DNA from 3 places in the Bacillus sp. WC2503 genome. Region 3 is predicted to be linked to each of the others. Evidence: predicted binding sites of a transcription regulator. Region 3 holds the regulator's gene; each other region holds the start of a gene.
What was found. The regulator LexA, encoded in region 3, represses DNA repair genes until DNA is damaged. The targets are predictions, from matches to a motif close to CGAACATATGTTCG.
Positions count from the first base shown of each region.

Region 1 (7,215 bases), 1.3 Mb from region 3:
AGCAGTGGGTATATTTAAACCATTTTGATGTGAGATGGTATTATGCTTCTTCAAAATATCCTGTCGGGTACGGAGTGAATTATTATGGAGAGCCTGAATGTATTAATTATAAAGGAAATATAGATGGATCAACATCTTACCGTGTGTGGGGAAGAGTAAAAAATGCGGTAGATATCGGACAAAGTAGTTGGATACCGGAAAAACATTTAATCATTAAGTAACCTTAGTCGTTAAATGTTTTTGAGGCATTCGTAAAGAGTCTTCTCATTAATAAATAGTGAGAAGATTTTTCATATTTGTGTATAAAAAATATGATACATATTTGATTCAAATGAAATGAATTACATATGGAAAACACACTGTTTTCACAATAACGGTGTATAGTTACGTTGCATAATAATAAAAGTGAGGTATTTGAATTGAAAAAGAAAAAGCTATTTTTGGGAACAATTATTTCATGCGTGGTACTCGCATTATCTGCATGTGGTTCCTCAGACAACGTAGTAACATCAAAAGTAGGAAATGTTACAGAGAAAGAGTTAAGTAAAGAATTAAAACAAAAATATGGAGAAAGTACATTATATCAAATGGTATTAAGTAAGGCGCTGCTAGATAAATATAAAGTTTCAGATGAGGAAGCAACAAAACAAGTAAAAGAAGCAAAAGATAAAATGGGTGACAATTTTAAAGAGACTTTAGAAAAACTTGGGTTAAAAAACGAAGATGAATTAAAAGAAAAAATGAAACCAGAAATTGCATTTGAAAAAGCGATTAAAGCGACTGTCACAGAAAAAGATGTAAAAGATAACTATAAACCAGAAATGAAGGTAAGTCATATTTTAGTAAAAGATGAAAAAACCGCTAAAGAAGTAAAAGAGAAAGTGAATAATGGTGAAGATTTTGCCACTTTAGCGAAGCAGTACTCAGAAGATACTGGTTCAAAGGAACAGGGCGGGGAAATAGCTGGTTTTGGCCCTGGGCAAACTGTTAAAGAATTTGAGGAAGCTGCGTATAAATTAAATGCAGGACAAGTAAGTGAACCAGTTAAAACATCTTACGGTTACCATATTATTAAAGTGACCGATAAAAAAGAGTTGAAACCATTTGAAGAAGTGAAGGATAAGATCCGTAAAGATTTAGAACAACAAAGATTACAAGATACGACAGGTAAATGGAAACAGCAAGTAGTCAATGATTTATTAAAAGATGCTGATATTAAGGTGAATGATAAAGAATATAAAGAGACATTTAAATTTCTAGAAAAGAAATAATACGGATAAAAAAACAGAAATGTAGCATTTTGCTAGACTTCTGTTTTTTGTTTTTTTGAAAAAAGAATGCAGACTTCTTCGGTAAACACAATCATACTAGAATGATTCGGATAAGTAAAAAACAAAAAACTAAATAAAATAAAATTTTTAAAGGTAAAACTCTAGAAGTATTATGTAACTTGAATTAGAAAAGGGAACTCATATTGAGTTCCCTTTTCTAATTAGTGTGTGTGTTATAAAAAAGATAGTAAGACAATATAATATTACATTTAAATATTAAGAATTACAATGGAAAATTGTAGGAAAATGAAATTGGAAATAATAATCGTTTTAAAAAATGTTGATATAGTAATGTTTTGATTATTTTATTACATATAAATTAAGTATATAAATTTTTATAGTGGATCAACATAATTTGAAGAATAGTACATATAATATTTTTGAATAAACATTTGCAATATTATAGGAAGTGAAAAGTTGAGCATTCTATTAAAAAGGATGTTCTTTTTGTTATGAATATTTCTAAATGTATTATTTACTAGATGAATAAATGAAAGTGGGGGAGAATATATGAAAGTGATTTTTCAAAGAGAAGACGGAGGGAAAGTTTTTGAATCGAATGATGAAAATATAAGTGATTTATTAGCTATATTAAAAGAAACGAAAGGGATTAAAATTGGGATGGTTGAGTATGAAGTGTTAAAATATGAAATAGAGTATTTTCGTCATCCGAAAAGAGGAGAAACGGAGAGAGAGTTACATATAACCATACATCCTAAATATATGTAATGAATGGTAGCGATATCAAACTATTATGAAAGCAAAGGAGTATTTGATATTGTAATATGATATGTACGAAAAGAGAGTGTGGAAATCGCCCTCTTTTCACAGAAAACCTATAAGGAATAAATTGAGTTACATTATAAATTTCTTAAATTTTGTGAGTTCGTTCATTATAATGTATGTTTGCGTTTAATAATGGTTCATGCAAAAAAATAAAGCTTTGTAGTGTAGGCAGGGATATTATATTCAATTAAAAAAATATAATATTGTAGTTTGTTGACGAATAATAAATGAAACTTTCATTTCAAAAAAAAAGCTAGTCAAGATAAAAAATAAACTTGAATAACGTATTAGAAAAAACGATTTCACTTTATGTGAAATCGTTTTTTTATTCGCTATATGTATTTCAATGTGTAGAGAGTAAAAAGTTTGTTTTAAGGGAAAATAAACTATAGATAAAGTTCAATGTTTCAAATTACATTTTGTAAAAAAAATATACATATGCCTCTTCTCAAAAGAACGTAAGTTCGTGTATAATTAGAACAAACGTTCCTTGGAGTGTAGACATTATACAATTTAGAAATAAATACGAGCTTAGTAATTACTAAAAATGATGGAGTAACAGTATGTGTGAAATAGAGTGGATAAATGATCAAGGAGATAAAGAAATGAATCATGTAAAGAGGCGGAAAGAAGAAAGAGAGTGGGTTCCATTTACAGTAATGTCGGAACAATTGTTAAGTATGAGAAAGGTTATTGGTGAGAAATTAAAAGTGCAAAGGCCGATAGTAACAAATGAAGAAAAAGAAAGAATTTCTGATAAATTGCTAACGGCATTATTGTCTGAGCAAGAAATATTGGTGACATATTTTGAAGATGGCTACATACTTACAAGTTATATGACAGTCGTTCATATAGACCCGGTAAGGCAGATTATAATGTGCACAGACGCATTTTATAAAACTCACGTAATGAGTTTTACAGATGTAATTGAAATAATGTAATAGAAGCTGAACTTTAATATCCAGCTTCTATTATTTCTGATAGATGGAAGAAATAATGCGAAATAGCAGCTAGCTTCATGCTAACTGCTAAGCCCCAGGGAAAGGGAGAAAAAGATAGGGTACTCCAACATTCAATAATAGCTGTGAAACAGCCTGATTATAGTATAGACAAATTTAAAATTCCTATACATAAAGATGAAAAATAGGGTTAGGCTGTACCCACTTGATTTTGATCTGCAAGGTCCGAATCAAACGTATTAGTCGCACTAACACCGTTAAAAGTATTAACAACAAAACCAACGTTTGATGCGCCAGATCCATTGTAAGCTTTCGTATTTTCTTTCGGAGAAACGTTGTAGAAATCACCTAAGTTAAATGATCCGTTACTATTTTGTACAACTAAATTCCCTACAACTGAGGGCATAATTTTCACCTGCTTTATAATGAATTGTTAACATTACTATATGGGAGTAAAGTCCAAATGGTTCATGTAACAAAAATTGTGGAATAGTAAAACGTTTCAAGCGTGGCTTTCAATAAAAGTGTGTTAAACTTAATATGAGTTGGATAATAAAAAAGAAATAATTTGTATAATTAATATATACGAAAACAAAGGAGGCAAAATGTTATGAATAACGTTATAAAAAAAGTAGATTTATCAGATGCAAAATCAAGTAATCTTGTTGCGCTTATTTATAGCAATGAAGTTATATTGATTGAAAACGCATTTTGTCCAAATGAAATAAAATTAAAGTTTAATGAGATTGCAATTTTATCTGCAATTAAAACAGCTCATATTGCAAAAGTGTCCATCAGAAAAGAACTTGAAGCGCTTTTTCATGATACAGGAGTATTACTGGTGAAACAAAGTGCTGAAGTTGGTAGCAGTCAATCTATAACAATGCATTTTGAGCAGTTCAAAAAATTACAATATGAAATTGAGCTTTTAAATAAAAGTATGTAATCAGGCTAGTTGAAGATTTTTTCACAAAAGTGGACTGTGTTATGTTGAAAAGTGGATTGGAAATTATTTGGATGAATCGCACTATAAACATAAATATAGTTTTATGAAAATGCAGGGTAATGAGGATTTTCAAGCTGGTAAATTAGGTACAGTTTATATGTATCAATGTAAAAATGCGGGAAAGAAAAGTTGCAATTTAAAAATTAATAATGAAATAAACAACGAATTTTTAAATATGTAAACGGGAGTAACCATTATGGTTACTCTTTTGTTTATGTGTGCAATATTAAAAATACTTCTAAAGTATGAAGTGTTTTTAATACTTTAGTAAATAGATAAATGAAGGTTAAAGGAGTAAAATATGGTAAAGGGAGGCGAGGGATTGAAGCGAAATGACATTAGGAAACTCGTAATTATTACAGGAGTGACGCAAGGATTAGGACGCGCGATGGTTGATCGATTTCATGAATTGGGATGGAACATATGTGGATGTGGACGTTCAAAAGATAAAATTGAAGAACTAAAAAAACAATACGGTAATACACATGATTTTCAAATAATTGATGTTTCAGATTCGCAGCAAGTTAGTAGTTGGGCAAATGATATCCTTACTAAATATCGGGCTCCCGACTTGTTAATAAATAATGCATCAATTGTGAATCAAAATGCACCAATTTGGAAAGTTACCGCTGGGGAATTTGAAAATGTAATGAATGTAAACGTGAATGGTGTAGTAAATGTAATAAGAGCATTTGTCCCAGCAATGGTAGATAGAAAAGAAGGAATTATTATTAATATGAGTTCTAGTTGGGGAAGAGAAGGTGAGGCAGATCTTGCACCATACTGTGCCTCGAAGTTTGCAATTGAAGGTATCACGAAATCTATGGCACTGGAATTGCCTGATGGTGTGGCTGTAGTTGCTTTAGATCCTGGCGGTGGTATTAGCACTCCAATGCTGCATTCATGTGCACCACAGTATGTTAATGAATCACCCACACCTGAAATGTGGTCACATAATGCGATTCGATATATATTGAATATAACAATAGATAAAAATGGAGATTCATTGACATGCCCAGCATGTGTTTAAAAATAAGTATCTATTACTCAATGTAATTTCAGTGATATACGTTTTGGCTAAAAAAGTACCTTTAAGGTACTTTTTGTATTAGTAACACATTATAGAATGCACAAAATTACATATGGAAAATAAAATATTTGATTAAGAGTGACTTTTGGTTATTTCGAAAGCACGAGAAAATATCAAAATAGGTGATAAAAATGAATCCAAGCAGTTTAAAAGTGACAGGAGCATGGTATCAAGTAGGAGGAAATCTTACAGCTGCTATTGGAACGACAAGAGGATTTATTGGGGAAGAGAAAATTGAATCGGACCTTGTTATTATAGGAAGCTCATTACAAGCCTTCGGGTATATTTTACAAATTATAGCGAGTAATTATACCGAAGATGAAGATGAAGAAGTAGAAAATCGAAATATAAGTTTGCAGAATGAAAGTGAAACACTGGATAAAATGGGAATTGAGTTATTGGCATTAGGGAATATATCAAATGTAATAGGAACATATTTTAATAAAAATAAACAATTAACAGAGAATGATTATCTTATCATTGTCGGGAACAGTTTACAATCGATTGGTGCTTTTTTAGGAGTAGAAGCAGCTTTGATTGAGATGAAAGTAATACAGCGAATCATTGTACTAGGCAATTCTATGCAAAGCTTAGGGGCCGGACTACAAGCGTATCAAGGCATAATTAATTTATCGAAGGATGAAGTAGAAAACGAAGATCGTATTCTTGATAAGAAGGATGAGAGGATAATAGCACTGATTGGTATTTGGATACAGGCAATAGGAACGGTAATTTCTGCGATTGGATTAACTGCAGTAGAGAAAGAGAAAAGTTTTGAAAATAATAAGAATTTTAAAATGCTCATTGAAAGAGCGGATGTAAAATGTAATTAAATAGGTAGGAAGAGTTTGGTCTAGTAGGTTTTTTTGCATATGGATAGAATATATATTATAGAAGAAATGTTATAATTGCTTAATTGAAATTTGTGTAACTTCAAAATCAAAGAGTGTGCTTGCATATGAAAAGAAGTGTTATAAAAAATCCAAAATAAGGAGTTTTCAAGAGATGATGTACTTATTGGCAATTCTACTTCCACCTGTAGCTGTATTATTTTGCGGAAAGCCATTTCAAGCAATAATTAATTTCATATTAACTTTAATATTTTGGGTTCCAGGCGTCATACACGCGATTTTAGTCGTACATGATAAAAAGGCGGATCGGCGAGTGAGAAAACAAATTCAAGCATATGATGAAATTAATAAGAGGAATAGAAGATAATTCGTCTGTGAAAATAGTATAAAAAGAAAGGGGGATTAACCTCCTTTCTTTTTATTTGGTGCTTAAGTTTAAATTTTAGTGTAGCGGAAAGAATTTTTAATGTAAGTTTTATGGTAATAACTTTTAGATTGTGCATTTAATAAACCATTGTAAATGTTTTCAGGTACATTAAAGAAATCATACATGCCATTTTTGAATTGGATTCGTAAAATCATAGAAAAGGGATTATAACCAACAGCAATCAAATTTTTTGATATAACAGGAGATAATTTCATAAGCATACAACTCCTTAATTTTATTTGTAAATTCTTTTAGAAATGAGGATTAGGTTGTTGAAATAAGAATATGTAAAGCAGCAGTAATACGGATAGCCAATATATTAAATCTTTGTTATACCTATTTATAAAGAAGTTCACACGAAGTTCATATCGATATGCTATTTTTATCTCACCTTTGATGAAATTAATAAGAAAATATTGACCATTTGAAAAAAAGGTATATTATTTATACGAGGTATTAAAATTTTATCTCTTCCATTTTATGCGTAATGGGGCAGCTTTATTTGAAGGAATAGAGGTAAAAAATAATTTGTTTAAGAGTATCTAAAATTTATAATCTGTGAATTAGGAAAATATTGAATGCTTCCGATGAACACACTTTCTAAATGTAAAGATATTTGGGAAGGTGGCCTCAATATTTTTAGTAAATCAACGGGAGAATTGAAAGGCAGGAGAAAGTAACATGTCAGAAAATTATCGTTCTCGAGAGGAGCGACGACAAGTTAAAAAGAAAAATCAGCCAGCTTCTAAAAAACAAAAACCAAAG
Region 1 is NZ_JBQYMD010000001.1:1,571,771-1,578,985, forward strand. It holds gene ACUN26_RS08275 (glycoside hydrolase family 25 protein) at 1-221, shown strand, start outside; gene ACUN26_RS08280 (peptidylprolyl isomerase PrsA) at 420-1,271, shown strand; gene ACUN26_RS08285 (hypothetical protein) at 1,842-2,060, shown strand; gene ACUN26_RS08290 (YolD-like family protein) at 2,723-3,058, shown strand; gene gerPF (spore germination protein GerPF) at 3,267-3,482, opposite strand; gene ACUN26_RS08300 (hypothetical protein) at 3,687-4,022, shown strand; gene ACUN26_RS08305 (hypothetical protein) at 4,132-4,263, shown strand; gene ACUN26_RS08310 (SDR family oxidoreductase) at 4,384-5,112, shown strand; gene ACUN26_RS08315 (DUF6944 family repetitive protein) at 5,304-6,005, shown strand; gene ACUN26_RS08320 (YqaE/Pmp3 family membrane protein) at 6,178-6,390, shown strand; gene ACUN26_RS08325 (KTSC domain-containing protein) at 6,459-6,665, opposite strand; gene ACUN26_RS08330 (transglycosylase domain-containing protein) at 7,132-7,215, shown strand, end outside.
Region 1: ACUN26_RS08290 (YolD-like family protein) is a predicted target of LexA. The motif match lies at 2,571-2,584, and genes of this name have one in related genera.

Region 2 (7,215 bases), 1.4 Mb from region 3:
TCCAACAAATTTTATTTTTAAAAGAAATGGGATTTTCACTAAAAGAGTCTGCGAATATGTTAGTAAAAGGTGAGCTTAACTTAAAGGATTCGCTTGAAAAACAACTTCGGTTTGTACAGGAAGAACAAAAGAAATTCAATCGAATGGAGCGCGTTTTACAAGCAGTTGTTTATTCGGTGGATGTGGAGGGAGAGCTCGATTGGAAAGTTATGTTTGAACTGATCCAGCTTTCGAAACAGTCTTCTCGTATACGTGAAATATTTCAAAATGAAGTATTTTCAAAGGAAGAACAAAAGTTGCTTCATAATTTGCCAAATATGAGTGAGGAAGATCCCAATGTGTTAGAGTGGGTAGATTTATTAAAGCAATTACGCACTTTTATGAAAGACGGTAAAGAAACTGCAAGTGATGAGGTGCAAGGGGCAATGAAGAGATTAATGCAGAAGTGTTTAGAAATGGCCAATGGTGATGAAGCGTTTTTAGATAAGTTATGGGAAGTTAGAAAATCGAAGGAAGATTCACAGAAAATGAGCATGTATCCAATCGAAGAAGAATTTTTATTATATATGGATGAAGCTTTTCGTATATATGATGAAAAGGAGAAGGATAAATGAGTATACTCGCAGAATATCGTTGGTACTTTTTAATTGGGGCAGAGATTGTATTTTGGTTATCGGCTATCGGTTTCTTTTTACTTCGTTACGGATTCCGTTTGAAGAAGGCAAGCTTTATTATGGGGATTGTACTACTCGTAAATGAAGTGTTCATTTTAACCTTAGGGGTAGTGGACTATTATCAAACAGGGAAGTTTTCTAACTTTCAGATTATTACCGTGATCATTTTATTGTATGCGGTCTTCTACGGGAAAAAGGATTTGAAGAAGCTTGATATATTTGTGCAAAAGTTAGCTGCGAAATGGCGGAATGAACCAGCGCCTGTTATTGAAGAACATATAGAATTAACAGGTATGGCCTATGCAAAGCAGGAAATAAAAAATTGGGTATTACATCTTGTTTTATTCGTTGTTGTGCATACTTTCTTTTTCTTCGCGTATGGGCTTATTCCATTTGAACAATGGGGCAATTGGTTAGAGTCAGGAATCGTTTTAAATAAAACTGCGAGTCGAGTGAGCCAAGTGTGGGCAATTATATTTTTAGTTGATACAGCAATTTCATTTTCATATGTTATTTTTCCGAAGAAGGAGAAAGGAAAAGAGAAGCTACTTTCGTAGAGGAAAGTAGCTTTTGCAGTATACAAATAATTCTTATAGGAGAGGATGACAATAGGAAAAAGAAGTGGTTTTATATGCCTACTTCTCTTTAGTTTAGTAGCATGCTCACAACCTAACATTACAATTGATAAGAAGAATGATGTCATTGTAAAGGAAGCAGTAACTTCTAATCTAGATAAATTTGAAAAGTTCGTTTTGAATGTGGAACAAGGGGAAGTTGATAAAATAAGAATTGTACATTATACACATGAAGGTGATCCGGTTTTTCAAACGTTAGAGTATAGTGGAACAGATATAATTCATATGTTAGATAATAGGCAAGATCGATTTGCTGGTAATCATACAGATATAGATGAAGATAGTTGTAAAAGGATTGTTAAAGAGCAGCGTGAATTACAAACGGCTTATAGGTTAATAGACTGTGTGAATGAAAATGGGCGCAATGGATATGATTTATTATATGTACCTAAAAAATAGAGTTAGTAGAGGAAGGAAGTTTTGACTCCTTCCTTTTTCTATGTATATATTGTCGAAAATTTTACCGAATATCTGTTCGTTTTTTTAGGTTTTTTATGGGCATTCGTGGTAAAATAATAATACAGATTTTTATGAGGAGGTCGGATTTTACTTGGAACATCAATTTGAAATTATCTCAGCGTATTCCCCGCAAGGTGATCAGCCGGTAGCTATAGAGAAGCTTGTAGAGGGACTTAATAGTGGAAAGAAAAAGCAAGTGTTGCTTGGAGCGACAGGGACGGGTAAGACATTTACGATTTCAAATGTCATTAAAGAAGTACAGAAGCCAACACTTGTGATGGCTCATAATAAAACGTTAGCAGGACAATTATATAGTGAGCTGAAAGATTTTTTTCCGAATAATGCAGTTGAATATTTTGTTAGTTATTACGATTATTATCAACCAGAAGCGTATGTGCCGCAAACGGATACTTTTATAGAAAAGGATGCGCAAATTAATGATGAAATCGATAAATTGCGTCACTCAGCAACGTCTGCATTATTTGAACGGGACGATGTAATTATCGTTGCGAGTGTTTCGTGTATATATGGTTTAGGTTCTCCGGAAGAATACCGCGAGTTAGTTGTTTCACTTCGAGTTGGTATGGAAAAGGACCGCAATCAATTGCTTCGTGAACTTGTTGATGTACAGTACGGACGTAATGATATTGATTTCAAGCGTGGGACATTCCGTGTGCGCGGAGATGTAGTTGAAATCTTCCCGGCATCACTTGACGAGCATTGTATTCGAATTGAATTTTTCGGTGATGAAATCGATCGTATTCGTGAAGTAAATGCGTTAACAGGTGAAGTATTAGCAGAACGTGATCATGTAGCAATCTTCCCAGCATCTCACTTCGTTACACGTGAAGAAAAAATGAAGGTTGCTATTGAAAATATAGAAAAAGAATTAGAAGAGCGTTTAAAAGAATTAAATGATAATGGTAAGTTGTTAGAAGCGCAGCGTATAGAGCAACGTACACGTTATGATCTAGAAATGATGCGCGAGATGGGCTTTTGTTCAGGGATTGAAAACTATTCTCGTCATTTAACACTTCGTCCAGCGGGTGCAACGCCGTATACGTTATTAGACTATTTCCCGAAGGATTTCTTAATTGTTATGGATGAGTCGCACGTATCAGTGCCGCAAGTAAGAGCAATGTATAACGGGGACCAAGCACGTAAGCAAGTACTTGTGGATCATGGATTCCGTCTGCCATCAGCTTTAGATAATAGACCGCTCACGTTTGATGAGTTTGAAGAGAAAACGAATCAAGTTATTTACGTTTCGGCAACGCCAGGACCGTACGAATTAGAGCAGTCACCAGAAGTAATAGAACAAATTATTCGTCCAACAGGGCTTTTAGATCCACCAATTGATATACGACCAATTGAAGGTCAAATTGACGATTTATTAGGAGAAATTCAAGATCGTATTGCAAAAAATGAACGTGTATTAATTACGACTTTAACGAAAAAAATGTCAGAGGATTTAACGGATTACTTAAAAGATGTAGGAATTAAAGTGAACTATCTTCACTCTGAAATTAAAACGTTAGAACGTATTGAAATTATCCGTGACCTTCGCCTTGGTAAGTTTGATGTACTTGTCGGTATTAACTTATTACGAGAAGGATTAGATATTCCAGAAGTATCACTTGTAGCTATTTTAGATGCAGATAAGGAAGGATTCTTGCGTTCAGAACGTTCGTTAATTCAAACGATTGGTCGTGCGGCACGTAATGAAAACGGCCGCGTTATTATGTACGCAGATCGCATAACGAGATCGATGGGAATTGCAATTGAAGAAACGCAGCGTCGTCGTACTATACAAGAAGCTTACAATGAAGAGCATGGTATCACGCCGAAAACGATTCAAAAAGGCGTTCGTGATGTAATCCGTGCAACGACAGCGGCCGAAGAACCGGAAACATATGAAGCAACTCCTGCTAAGAAGATGACGAAGAAAGAACGTGAGAAAACAATCGCTAAGATCGAAGCAGAGATGAAAGAAGCAGCAAAAGCGTTAGACTTCGAGCGTGCAGCTGAATTAAGAGATTTACTATTAGAATTAAAAGCGGAAGGGTGAAAAGAGTGAGCATGAGCAAGGATTTTATCGTTGTAAAAGGTGCTAGAGCACATAACTTAAAAAATATTGATGTAACCATTCCGAGAAATCAGCTTGTTGTTGTAACGGGATTGTCTGGTTCAGGGAAATCGTCATTAGCGTTTGATACAATTTATGCAGAAGGGCAGCGCAGATACGTAGAATCGTTATCTGCGTATGCACGCCAATTTTTAGGACAAATGGATAAACCGGATGTCGATACGATTGAAGGGTTGTCACCAGCGATTTCGATTGATCAAAAAACAACGAGTCGTAATCCACGTTCAACTGTCGGGACAGTGACGGAGATTTATGATTATTTACGTTTATTATTCGCACGAATTGGTACGCCGATTTGCCCAAATCACGGAATTGAAATTACATCACAAACAGTGGAACAGATGGTAGATCGTGTTCTTGAATATCCTGAACGTACGAAATTACAAGTGTTAGCTCCTATCGTCTCAGGACGTAAAGGTGCACATGTGAAAGTACTTGAAGATATTAAGAAGCAAGGTTATGTTCGTGTACGTGTTGATGGTGAAATGCTAGATGTGTCAGAAGAGATTACGTTAGATAAAAATAAGAAGCATTCCATAGAAGTTGTAATTGACCGTATTGTTATAAAAGAAGGAATTGCAAGCCGTCTTGCTGATTCACTTGAAAGTGCATTAAAGCTTGGCGGGGGACGAGTGTTAATCGATGTTATGAGAGAAGAGGAACTTCTATTTAGTGAACATCATGCATGTCCACATTGTGGTTTTTCAATTGGTGAATTAGAGCCACGTATGTTCTCATTCAACAGTCCGTTCGGTGCATGTCCTTCTTGTGATGGACTTGGCTCAAAGTTAGAGGTAGATTTAGAGCTTGTCATTCCGAACTGGGATTTAACATTAAATGAACATGCGATTGCCCCTTGGGAACCGACAAGTTCACAATATTACCCACAACTTTTACAATCTGTGTGTAATCATTACGGCGTTGACATGGATATGCCTGTGAAAGATATACCGAAAGATTTATTTGATAAAGTGTTGTACGGGAGCGGTGAAGAGAAAGTTTATTTCCGCTATGTAAATGAATTTGGTCAAGTAAAGGAAAATGAGATTTTATTTGAAGGTGTTATTCCGAATATAGAGCGTCGTTATCGTGAGACGAGTTCTGATTATGTTCGTGAACAAATGGAGAAATATATGGCGGAGCAAGCTTGTCCGAAGTGTAAAGGCGGACGCTTAAAGCCTGAGAGTTTAGCTGTTTTCGTTGGTGATAAAACGATTGCTGACGTAACGAAATATTCTGTTCAAGAAGTACAGGAATTCTTCTCAAATGTTGAGTTAACGGAGAAACAACAAAAAATTGCTCATTTAATTTTAAGAGAAATTCAAGAACGTGTAGGTTTCTTAGTAAACGTTGGCTTAGATTATTTAACGTTAAGTCGTGCGGCTGGTACTTTATCAGGTGGTGAGGCACAACGTATTCGCCTAGCAACACAAATTGGTTCTCGACTCACTGGCGTACTTTACATCCTTGATGAGCCTTCTATCGGTTTACATCAGCGCGATAATGATCGTCTTATTCGTACATTGCAGGAAATGCGTGACTTAGGAAATACGTTAATTGTTGTTGAGCATGATGAAGATACGATGATGGCTGCTGATTATTTACTTGATATCGGACCTGGTGCAGGTATTCATGGTGGTCAAGTTGTATCAGCAGGTACACCAGCTGAAGTTATGCAAGATGAGAATTCGTTAACAGGAAAATATTTAAGCGGTAAAGAGTTTATTCCAGTTCCACTTGAAAGACGTAAAGGTGACGGACGTAAAGTGGAGATTGTCGGTGCAAAAGAGAATAACTTAAAGAATGCGAAGATGTCATTCCCACTTGGTACGTTTGTAGCGGTAACGGGTGTATCTGGATCAGGTAAAAGTACGATGATTAATGAAGTACTATATAAATCGTTAGCGCAAAAGTTATATAAAGCGAAAGCGAAGCCAGGTGCTCATAAAGAGATTAAAGGTCTTGAGCATTTAGATAAAGTAATTGATATTGATCAATCGCCAATCGGTCGTACACCACGTTCTAACCCAGCGACGTATACAGGTGTATTCGATGATATTCGTGATGTGTTTGCTCAAACGAATGAAGCGAAAGTGCGCGGATATCAAAAAGGACGTTTTAGCTTTAATGTGAAAGGCGGACGTTGTGAAGCGTGCCGTGGTGATGGAATTATTAAAATCGAAATGCACTTCTTACCAGACGTATACGTGCCGTGTGAAGTTTGTCATGGTAAACGTTACAACCGTGAAACGTTAGAAGTGAAATATAAAGATAAGAACATTTCTGAAGTATTAGGAATGACAATTGAAGATGGGGTAGAGTTCTTCGCTAATATCCCAAAAATTAAGCGTAAACTTCAAACGCTTGTAGACGTTGGGCTAGGTTATATGAAATTAGGACAGCCGGCAACGACGTTATCAGGTGGTGAAGCACAGCGCGTGAAATTAGCCTCTGAATTACACCGTCGTTCTACAGGGCGTACGTTATACATTTTAGACGAACCAACGACGGGTTTACATGCACATGATATTGCACGTCTTCTAGAAGTGTTGCAACGTCTTGTAGAGAGTGGTGAGACGGTACTTGTAATTGAACATAATTTAGATGTAATTAAAACAGCTGATTATATCGTTGACCTTGGACCAGAGGGCGGGGACAAAGGTGGACAAATCGTCGCTTCTGGAACGCCAGAGCAAGTAGTAAAAGAAGAACGCTCGTATACAGGTAAGTATTTAAAAGAGATTTTAAATCGTGATAAAGCAAGAATGAAAGAGAAAATAAAAGAAGTAGAGCTATCGCAATAAGTTTATTACGAAAAACCGAGTGGAAATGACACTCGGTTTTTCGTTCATAGGGGGAGAAAATGGAGTTTATAGATGTTTTAAGAAAGAAAAATATGAAGGTAAGAGAGTTTCAAAATTGGGGTGTTTATTTTCGCAAGCGCTGGGAGGAGCATTTTGCAAACCATTTAAGTGATGAAGAAAAAGAAGACATTTTCCTTTATGGAGATAAGTATGGCTGTGGGTATCTTTGGCACATATTTAGTTATGAGAAGAAGAAGTGTTTAGAGGGGAAAGAAGCGGAGAACGCGTTTCATAATGAAGTGAAAAAGGAGTGCTATATCTTCTATCAACACTGTAATGATGTACTACTAATAAAAGATGCGAGTTTATTAAGTATGGATGATATATTACGTGAAACAGATGATATGTATAAAGGTGATATATATATTGTAGATAAAGATTTCACTTGGACTTTTGTAAAAACTCATGAAGATAGATGGTGTGGTCCTTATTTTACT
Region 2 is NZ_JBQYMD010000001.1:4,292,500-4,299,714, reverse strand. It holds gene ACUN26_RS22300 (MerR family transcriptional regulator) at 1-614, shown strand, start outside; gene ACUN26_RS22295 (hypothetical protein) at 611-1,231, shown strand; gene ACUN26_RS22290 (DUF4362 domain-containing protein) at 1,277-1,708, shown strand; gene uvrB (excinuclease ABC subunit B) at 1,860-3,836, shown strand; gene uvrA (excinuclease ABC subunit UvrA) at 3,848-6,718, shown strand; gene ACUN26_RS22275 (DUF4275 family protein) at 6,778-7,215, shown strand, end outside.
Region 2: uvrB (excinuclease ABC subunit B) is a predicted target of LexA. The motif match lies at 1,774-1,787, and genes of this name have one in related genera.

Region 3 (7,215 bases):
CAGGAAAAATACTGTATGTGAATTTATTTGGTATGGTGTTAATCAGTTTACTTGAAGGGATAGGTATTATTTTATTACTTCCTATGATAAGTATGACTGGAATAATTAATACAGGTGAGGAGACTTCTTTTATTGCACCTGTCTATAGAATTTTGCAGAATTTCCCTAAAACAACAAGTTTAATTTCTATTTTAGGTATATATGTATTAATAGTGTTAAGTCAAAATATACTGCAAAGAAATATAACGTTAAGAGATGCGAGAACGCAACAAGTTTTTGTACGAAAGTTAAGAGTAGAAACATATAGTATGATTTTAAAAGCAAAGTGGAGATTTTTTTTAGAAAAAAGGAAAACAAATCTAATTAATATATTAACTACAGAATTAGCTCGTGTTAGTTATGGGATTAATTTAATTTTACAATTGCTAGCTACTATTCTATTTACATTCATACAGGTAGGGCTTGCGTTTTTATTATCTCCCCAAGTCACTGTATTTGTTTTGGGCTTTGGCTTATTGTTCTTGGTAGCTTCTCGTGTTTTTATAAAAAAAGCACGGATACTAGGCGGTAAGACCTCAGAATTGGCAAAAGACTATCTTTCTGGTATAACAGATCATTTCAATGGAATTAAAGATATAAAGAGCAATACTTTGGAAGGATCACGTTTGGATTGGTTTCAATCTATAACAAAAAAGATGAGTAGCGAACAAATGGAGTATATGAGAATAAGGTCAAACTCTCAATTGTTTTATAAAATTTCAATGGCTATATTAATTGCATTTTTTATATTTTTGTCAGTAAATATGTTTCAAGCGCAAACGGCCCAGTTACTATTAATCATTCTCATTTTTTCAAGATTATGGCCAAGGTTCATGACGATTCAGTCAAATTTAGAACAACTGGCTGCAAGCATTCCTGCCTTTAAGTCATTATGGGAATTGCAACAGGAGTGTAATGAAGCGGTTGAAATGCAGGATATATACATGCAAAAACATATAAAGCCGATTTGTATAAAACAAGGTATTGAGTGTAAGGATGTTTCTTTTCGTTATAATAAGCAAGAAGCTTTATATGCACTTCAAAACATTAATGTACAAATTCCAATAAATAGTATGACGGCAATTGTAGGACATTCTGGTGCTGGGAAAAGTACATTAATTGATGTGTTAATGGGGTTAATCCAACCAGAAAAAGGTCAAGTGTTAATAGATGGTACCCCTCTTACAACTGATAATTTATTATCATTAAGACAGGCTATTAGCTATGTACCACAAGATCCGTTCTTATTTAATGCTAGTATAAGAGAGAATTTAATGATGATTGACTCGAATGTAAATGAAGAACAAATTTGGGCTGCATTAGAATTTGCGGCAGCAACTGAATTTGTACGAATGCTTCCAAATGGACTTGATACACTGATTGGAGATCGTGGGGTGAGGCTTTCAGGTGGTGAACGTCAGCGACTTGTATTGGCTCGAGCTATTTTAAGAAAACCGTCGATTTTAGTATTAGATGAGGCTACGAGTGCGTTAGATACTGAAAATGAAGTGAAAATCCAATCAGCAATAGAAAGATTGAAAGGAACAATGACTATTGTTGTTATTGCACATCGCTTATCTACTATACGCAATGCAGATCAAGTTATTGTTTTAGGAAAAGGTGAAATTGTTCAAAAAGGTGAATTTAATCAACTAGCTAAAGAAAGAAAAGGTGTATTTCGAAATTTACTAGGGTCACAAATGGAAGTTGGTTCTTAGAGGAGAAAAATTGAATGAAGCTTTGTATGAATGCAGTTCGAATCGAATAAAATCTCGAATAATGGTGAACTACAACAGAATCTTATTCGGGATTTTATTTGCGCGTTTTTAAAGTCAGTGAATACATATAAACAAGTACCTTGCAATAAATAGTACCAAGTGGTATATTATGGATATATCTAGTACCGTGTATTGAACAGTACTAAACTAAGAAAGGAGGATTACATTTGAACGTTCAGTTTAAAAAAGGTGTGTTAGAGCTATGTGTTTTGGCACTTGTGAAACGTAAAGATAGTTACGGTTATGAACTTGTACAGCAAATTTCAAATAAATTTTTAATATCGGAAGGTTCAGTATATCCATTATTACGTCGTTTAACGAAAGAGGGATATTTTCAAACGTATTTAAAAGAGTCCACGGAAGGACCGCCTCGTAAATATTATCAGCTAACAGAGCAAGGAGAGACGCAACTTCATTTGTTAGTAACAGAGTGGAGTGATTTTGCGAAAGGGGTACAAGAAATTATTGAAGGGGTGAATTGGGATGAATAAAGAACAATTCCTTAGAGAATTATCGAATCAGCTTAGAAAGTTACCGGAAGAAGAGAGGAAAGATATTTTATTTGATTATGAAGAGCACTTTCAGTTTGGGATAGAAGAAGGGAAAACTGAATTAGAAATAATAAAAGGACTTGGTTCTCCTAAAGTAATTGCAAAAGAATTACTTGCGATGTATCGTTTCGATGAAATGAAAAAAGATCCATCGACTTCAAATGTTACAAGAGCTGTCATGGCGGCGATTGGACTTAGTTTATTTAATTTTATTATCGTGTTAGGCCCTTTAGTTGCAATTATCGGTTTTATATTTTCTTTTTGGGTCGGTGGGATTGCTAGTGTAGTGACACCATTTTTCGTTATCGTAAAAGTATTTATGGGCACTTTTATATGGTTGGATCTTTTCGTTAGTATAACATTTGTTGGAGTAGGTTTGTTGTTATGTATGATAGCGTATTATAGTACGAAGTGGTTTAAAAGATTGTGCGTACGTTATGTGATATGGAACTTCAAAATGATAAAAGGGGAGTAGATGATGAAAAAAATATTGTTAGTAGCTATCGCTTGTATCATTATTGGAGTAATAGGGATTTCACAAACATATGAAAAAGCAGTACAAACTGCAGAAAAAGGCGATAAAGAAGACGTAATTAAAAACGAAACGTTAAAAAATATAGAAGTTAAGTTAGGTGCTGGGGATATTGTCGTCCAAAAATCTCCGGATGCCTCTTTTTATGTAAAGCAAACAGGAGATGTAAGTAAACAAGAAATTCGTATTACTGAAGATGGTGACACATTAAAAGTTATTGGGGAAAGAAAAAAAGATGTTTCGTTTGATTTTTCCTTTTACAATTTCGGATTTCAAACGTCTACATTGACTATATTTGTACCAGAACGTTCTTACCAAGAGATCAAAGTAAATTCAGCAGCTGGACAAATAGAAATAAGTGATGTGAAAAGTGACCGCGTAAATGTTGGAACGCTGGCAGGAGAAGTGGATTTGAAGTATGTAACAGCTAAGAACGTAGAGGGATCTACAAAAGCTGGTGAGGTGAACTTTAAAAAGGTTATGGGGAAAGTAACAGCAAAAACGACTAGTGGGGATGTATATATTATGGATCATGATCCTAAGTATGATGTAGAGGCAAGCTCAACTGCTGGAGATGTAACTATTACTTTATCGGAAAAACCAAAAGATGCAGTAATAACTGGGCAAACTCCTGGTGGAGATGTGACAATTTTTAATGAGGAAAATAAAAACGTAACAATTGGTAATGGGAGTAAAAAGATTAGCGGCAAAACGGCTGCTGGAGATGTTACTATAGAAACACGTTAATAATAGATGAGAAGATAGATTCATTCGAGTTTTTTGGAATGAATTAAAATCTACCAATATATAAAAGAAGATAATTCCCTATATAAATAAGGGAATTATCTTCTTTTATTATTTTTAATGTAAATCACGATATACGCCAATTACTTTTCCAATAACTGACACTTGTTTTAAAATGATAGGTTCTAATGAAGAGTTTTCCGGCTGTAGACGGAAGTGGTCTTTTTCTTTATAGAAACGTTTAACAGTTGCTTCGTTATCCTCTGTTAAGGCAACGACAATTTCACCGTTGTATGCAGATTGTTGTTGGCGGACAACAACTAAATCTCCATCAAAGATACCAGCTTCAATCATGCTATCTCCAGAAATACGTAACATAAATACTTGATCTGATCCAGAAACGATACTAGCTGGAAGTGGGAAGTGCTCTTCTACACTTTCGACTGCTGTAATCGGTAAACCGGCAGTAACTTTTCCGACGATTGGAACTTGAATAACAGATTGTGTTTCTGTATCCATTCGGTCATCGCCTAAAATTTCGATTGCTCGTGGTTTTGTTGGATCGCGTCGGATATAGCCCTTTTCTTCTAGTCGTGATAAATGTCCGTGCACTGTAGAACTAGAAGCGAGGCCGACTGCTTGACCGATTTCACGTACGGAAGGTGGATATCCTTTTTCTTGTACTTTTAGCTTAATAAAGTCGAGAATGTCTTGCTGGCGTTTCGTTAACTTTTCCATGTTTTCTAACACCTCGTTTTCTTTCGTTTTTCTTATTAATAAGTATAACATGCGAAAAAACATTCTACAAACATAAGTTCGAACAAAAGGGAGATTTATGATACACTAGAGAGAAAATATAGCGAGAAAGAAGGGTTCAAAATGAATGCAATTGTTTATGCACGTGTGAGTACAACAAAAGAAGCACAAGAAACATCGTTATTGCGTCAAAAGGATGAATTATTGCATTTAGCTGAGCGCTATGAAATGAATGTGACAAAAGTGATTGAGGAACAGGCTAGTGGCTATACAATTGAACGTGATGGCATATTAGAAGTATTAGATACAATTCGAGATGAACAAGTTGATGCACTTCTAATACAAGATGAAACACGTCTTGGTAGAGGGAATGCGAAGATTGCGTTAATGCATTGTTTACATAAAGAGGGAATAAAAGTATATACACATACGCATAATGGTGAATTACAATTGTCGGATTCTGATTCGATGGTATTAGATATAATTAGTATTGTTGAAGAATATCAAAGAAAGATTCATAACTTGAAAATTAAACGTGGTATGCAACGCGCGGTAGAAAAAGGCTATCGGCCAGAAAATAATTTGAAAAATCGTCATTTAAGCGTAGGGCGAGAGAAAAAAGAAGTGCCAATTGAGGAAATTGTACGTTTGCGCAAGAGTGAACTCACTTTCGAAGAAATTGCGGCAACGCTTCGTGGATTTGGTCATAATGTTTCAAAAGCGACTGTACATCGTAGATACGTAGAGTATACAAAGCAATTGCTTGATAAAGAAGAGTAACTATTGTATGATAATAATCAGTTTTGATTAGAAGGGGGATTCGAGATGCTTAATCACGAACTCGTTGAACGCATTAACTTCTTAGCGAAAAAAGCAAAAGCTGAAGGTTTAACTGAAGAAGAACAACGTGAGCGTCAATCGCTACGAGAACAATATTTAAAAGGATTTCGTCAAAATATGTTAAACGAACTTAAAGGAATTAAAGTCGTTAACGAAGAAGGTACAGATGTTACACCAGCGAAATTAAAAGCTTTAAAAAAGCAAGATAATGCAAAATTAAATTAAAAGATGGGCGAAGCCCATCTTTTTTATTTGTTATTTAATAACTTTCCAGTTGTTATTTCTCGTTGCTTCTATTCTTTTATGCTTCAATATATAGTTAGCAATAAGTTCAGACATATCTGTTGGAATATCTTTTATTACTGGTTTATTTTGAAACATGAAGAAGTTCCCTCCGCCGTTTGCTCGATAATTATTCATAACAACGTCATATTCTTCATTTATATCGAGTGTAGCGCCTTTATACTGTAAAGACTCTACTCTTTCACCAATTGGTTTTGAAATGTTTAATACATACGAAATCCCTTCCCACATATCGTAATTATAATGCGCAGGTTTTGGTTCTATGAATGCAGGATTAACAATTATATCTCCAACTTTATTTAATGTGAAATAAGAAGCAGAAAGTTCGAGAGCATCTTTTATATCGGCTCCAGTCACTCGAATAACTTTTAATGTGTTTGGGTAAATATAATTGGAAACGATATCCCGCATTGTGACATGTTTCGGGAATCCTGGAGATGTATTATGAAACAAACTTGTACAAGAAATAGAAACGTTAGCTATATCCATCTGGATTTTATTTATGAATTCAATAAAAGGATGGTCTTGCAAACGAGTTTGCATAGCATCTGAAATTCGCATGTCTCCATGAATGATGCCAATAGGCTGATCAAGCCATTTTTGTGTTTTCTCTTCATAATCGGCGACCAAGGAAAGAACATCTTTGTCGGCCTCGATTCCTTGCACAGGCAATAATTGTGCGTAACTATTTTTCTTTACCCATTTTTGTTCTGTTTTTTCGAATATTACTTTTACCTTTCCAACGGAGTGTCCATTGCATCCGGTCTGTAAAATTGTTACACCATTATCTAAAGTTTGAGCAATTTCTCGGTGTTGGTGGCCTGTTAGTAAAATATCTATACCATCAATTTCATCATACATTGCGTATCCTTGGTTTTCACCTGTTAAAACTTCAGTCGGTACTCCTGTTTGAAAATCGCGTTCAAATCCTCCGTGATAGGCTACGACTAGTAAATCGGGCTGCTCATGTTTACGGATGTAAGGAACCCACTTTTTTATTGTTTCTAATGCATCTTCAAATAGTAAATCTTTAATATGATGGGCCTGTTCCCAATTCGGGATGTAATGTGTTGTTGCCCCTAAAATAGCAATTTTTATATTTGATTCAATATGTTTTATTATATAGGGTTTCCCGAAATAAGGTTCTTTTATGTTTTTATCTAAAATGTTTGCTGATAAGTACGGGAAGTTTGCAGTTTCTACAGCATGATTTAATATATCCATTCCATAATTAAATTCATGATTGCCGATAATTGCAGCATCATAATTTAAATAGTTGGCCAATAAGGACATTGGATTTTTCTTATCTTTTTCGTATGTAGCGTAATGATAAGTTAAAGGTGTTCCTTGTATGAAATCACCGTTATCAACTAAAAGAACGTTTGTATTTTTGGAACGTTCTTTTTTTATAAGAGTAGAAATTTTAGCTAAACCAATTTCTGCTTTGGAGTTATCTTGGTAGTGAATTGGATACACAGTACCATGTACATCGCTTGTTAATAAAATATTTAAAGTTACAATTTGATTTTGATTCAATACCATTCACCTTTTCTATTGTTATCTTTCAATTAATCATATCAAATATATGAAAAGAATTTTAATCAGAATGTATAGAATGTGTAAAGATTCTGTAAATAAGTAATTGTTTGTAAAAATATGTGATATATTTCTT
Region 3 is NZ_JBQYMD010000001.1:2,904,297-2,911,511, reverse strand. It holds gene ACUN26_RS14840 (ABC transporter ATP-binding protein) at 1-1,757, shown strand, start outside; gene ACUN26_RS14835 (PadR family transcriptional regulator) at 1,985-2,308, shown strand; gene ACUN26_RS14830 (DUF1700 domain-containing protein) at 2,301-2,843, shown strand; gene ACUN26_RS14825 (DUF4097 family beta strand repeat-containing protein) at 2,844-3,647, shown strand; gene lexA (transcriptional repressor LexA) at 3,762-4,382, opposite strand; gene ACUN26_RS14815 (YneB family resolvase-like protein) at 4,524-5,180, shown strand; gene ACUN26_RS14810 (DUF896 domain-containing protein) at 5,226-5,465, shown strand; gene ACUN26_RS14805 (bifunctional metallophosphatase/5'-nucleotidase) at 5,496-7,079, opposite strand.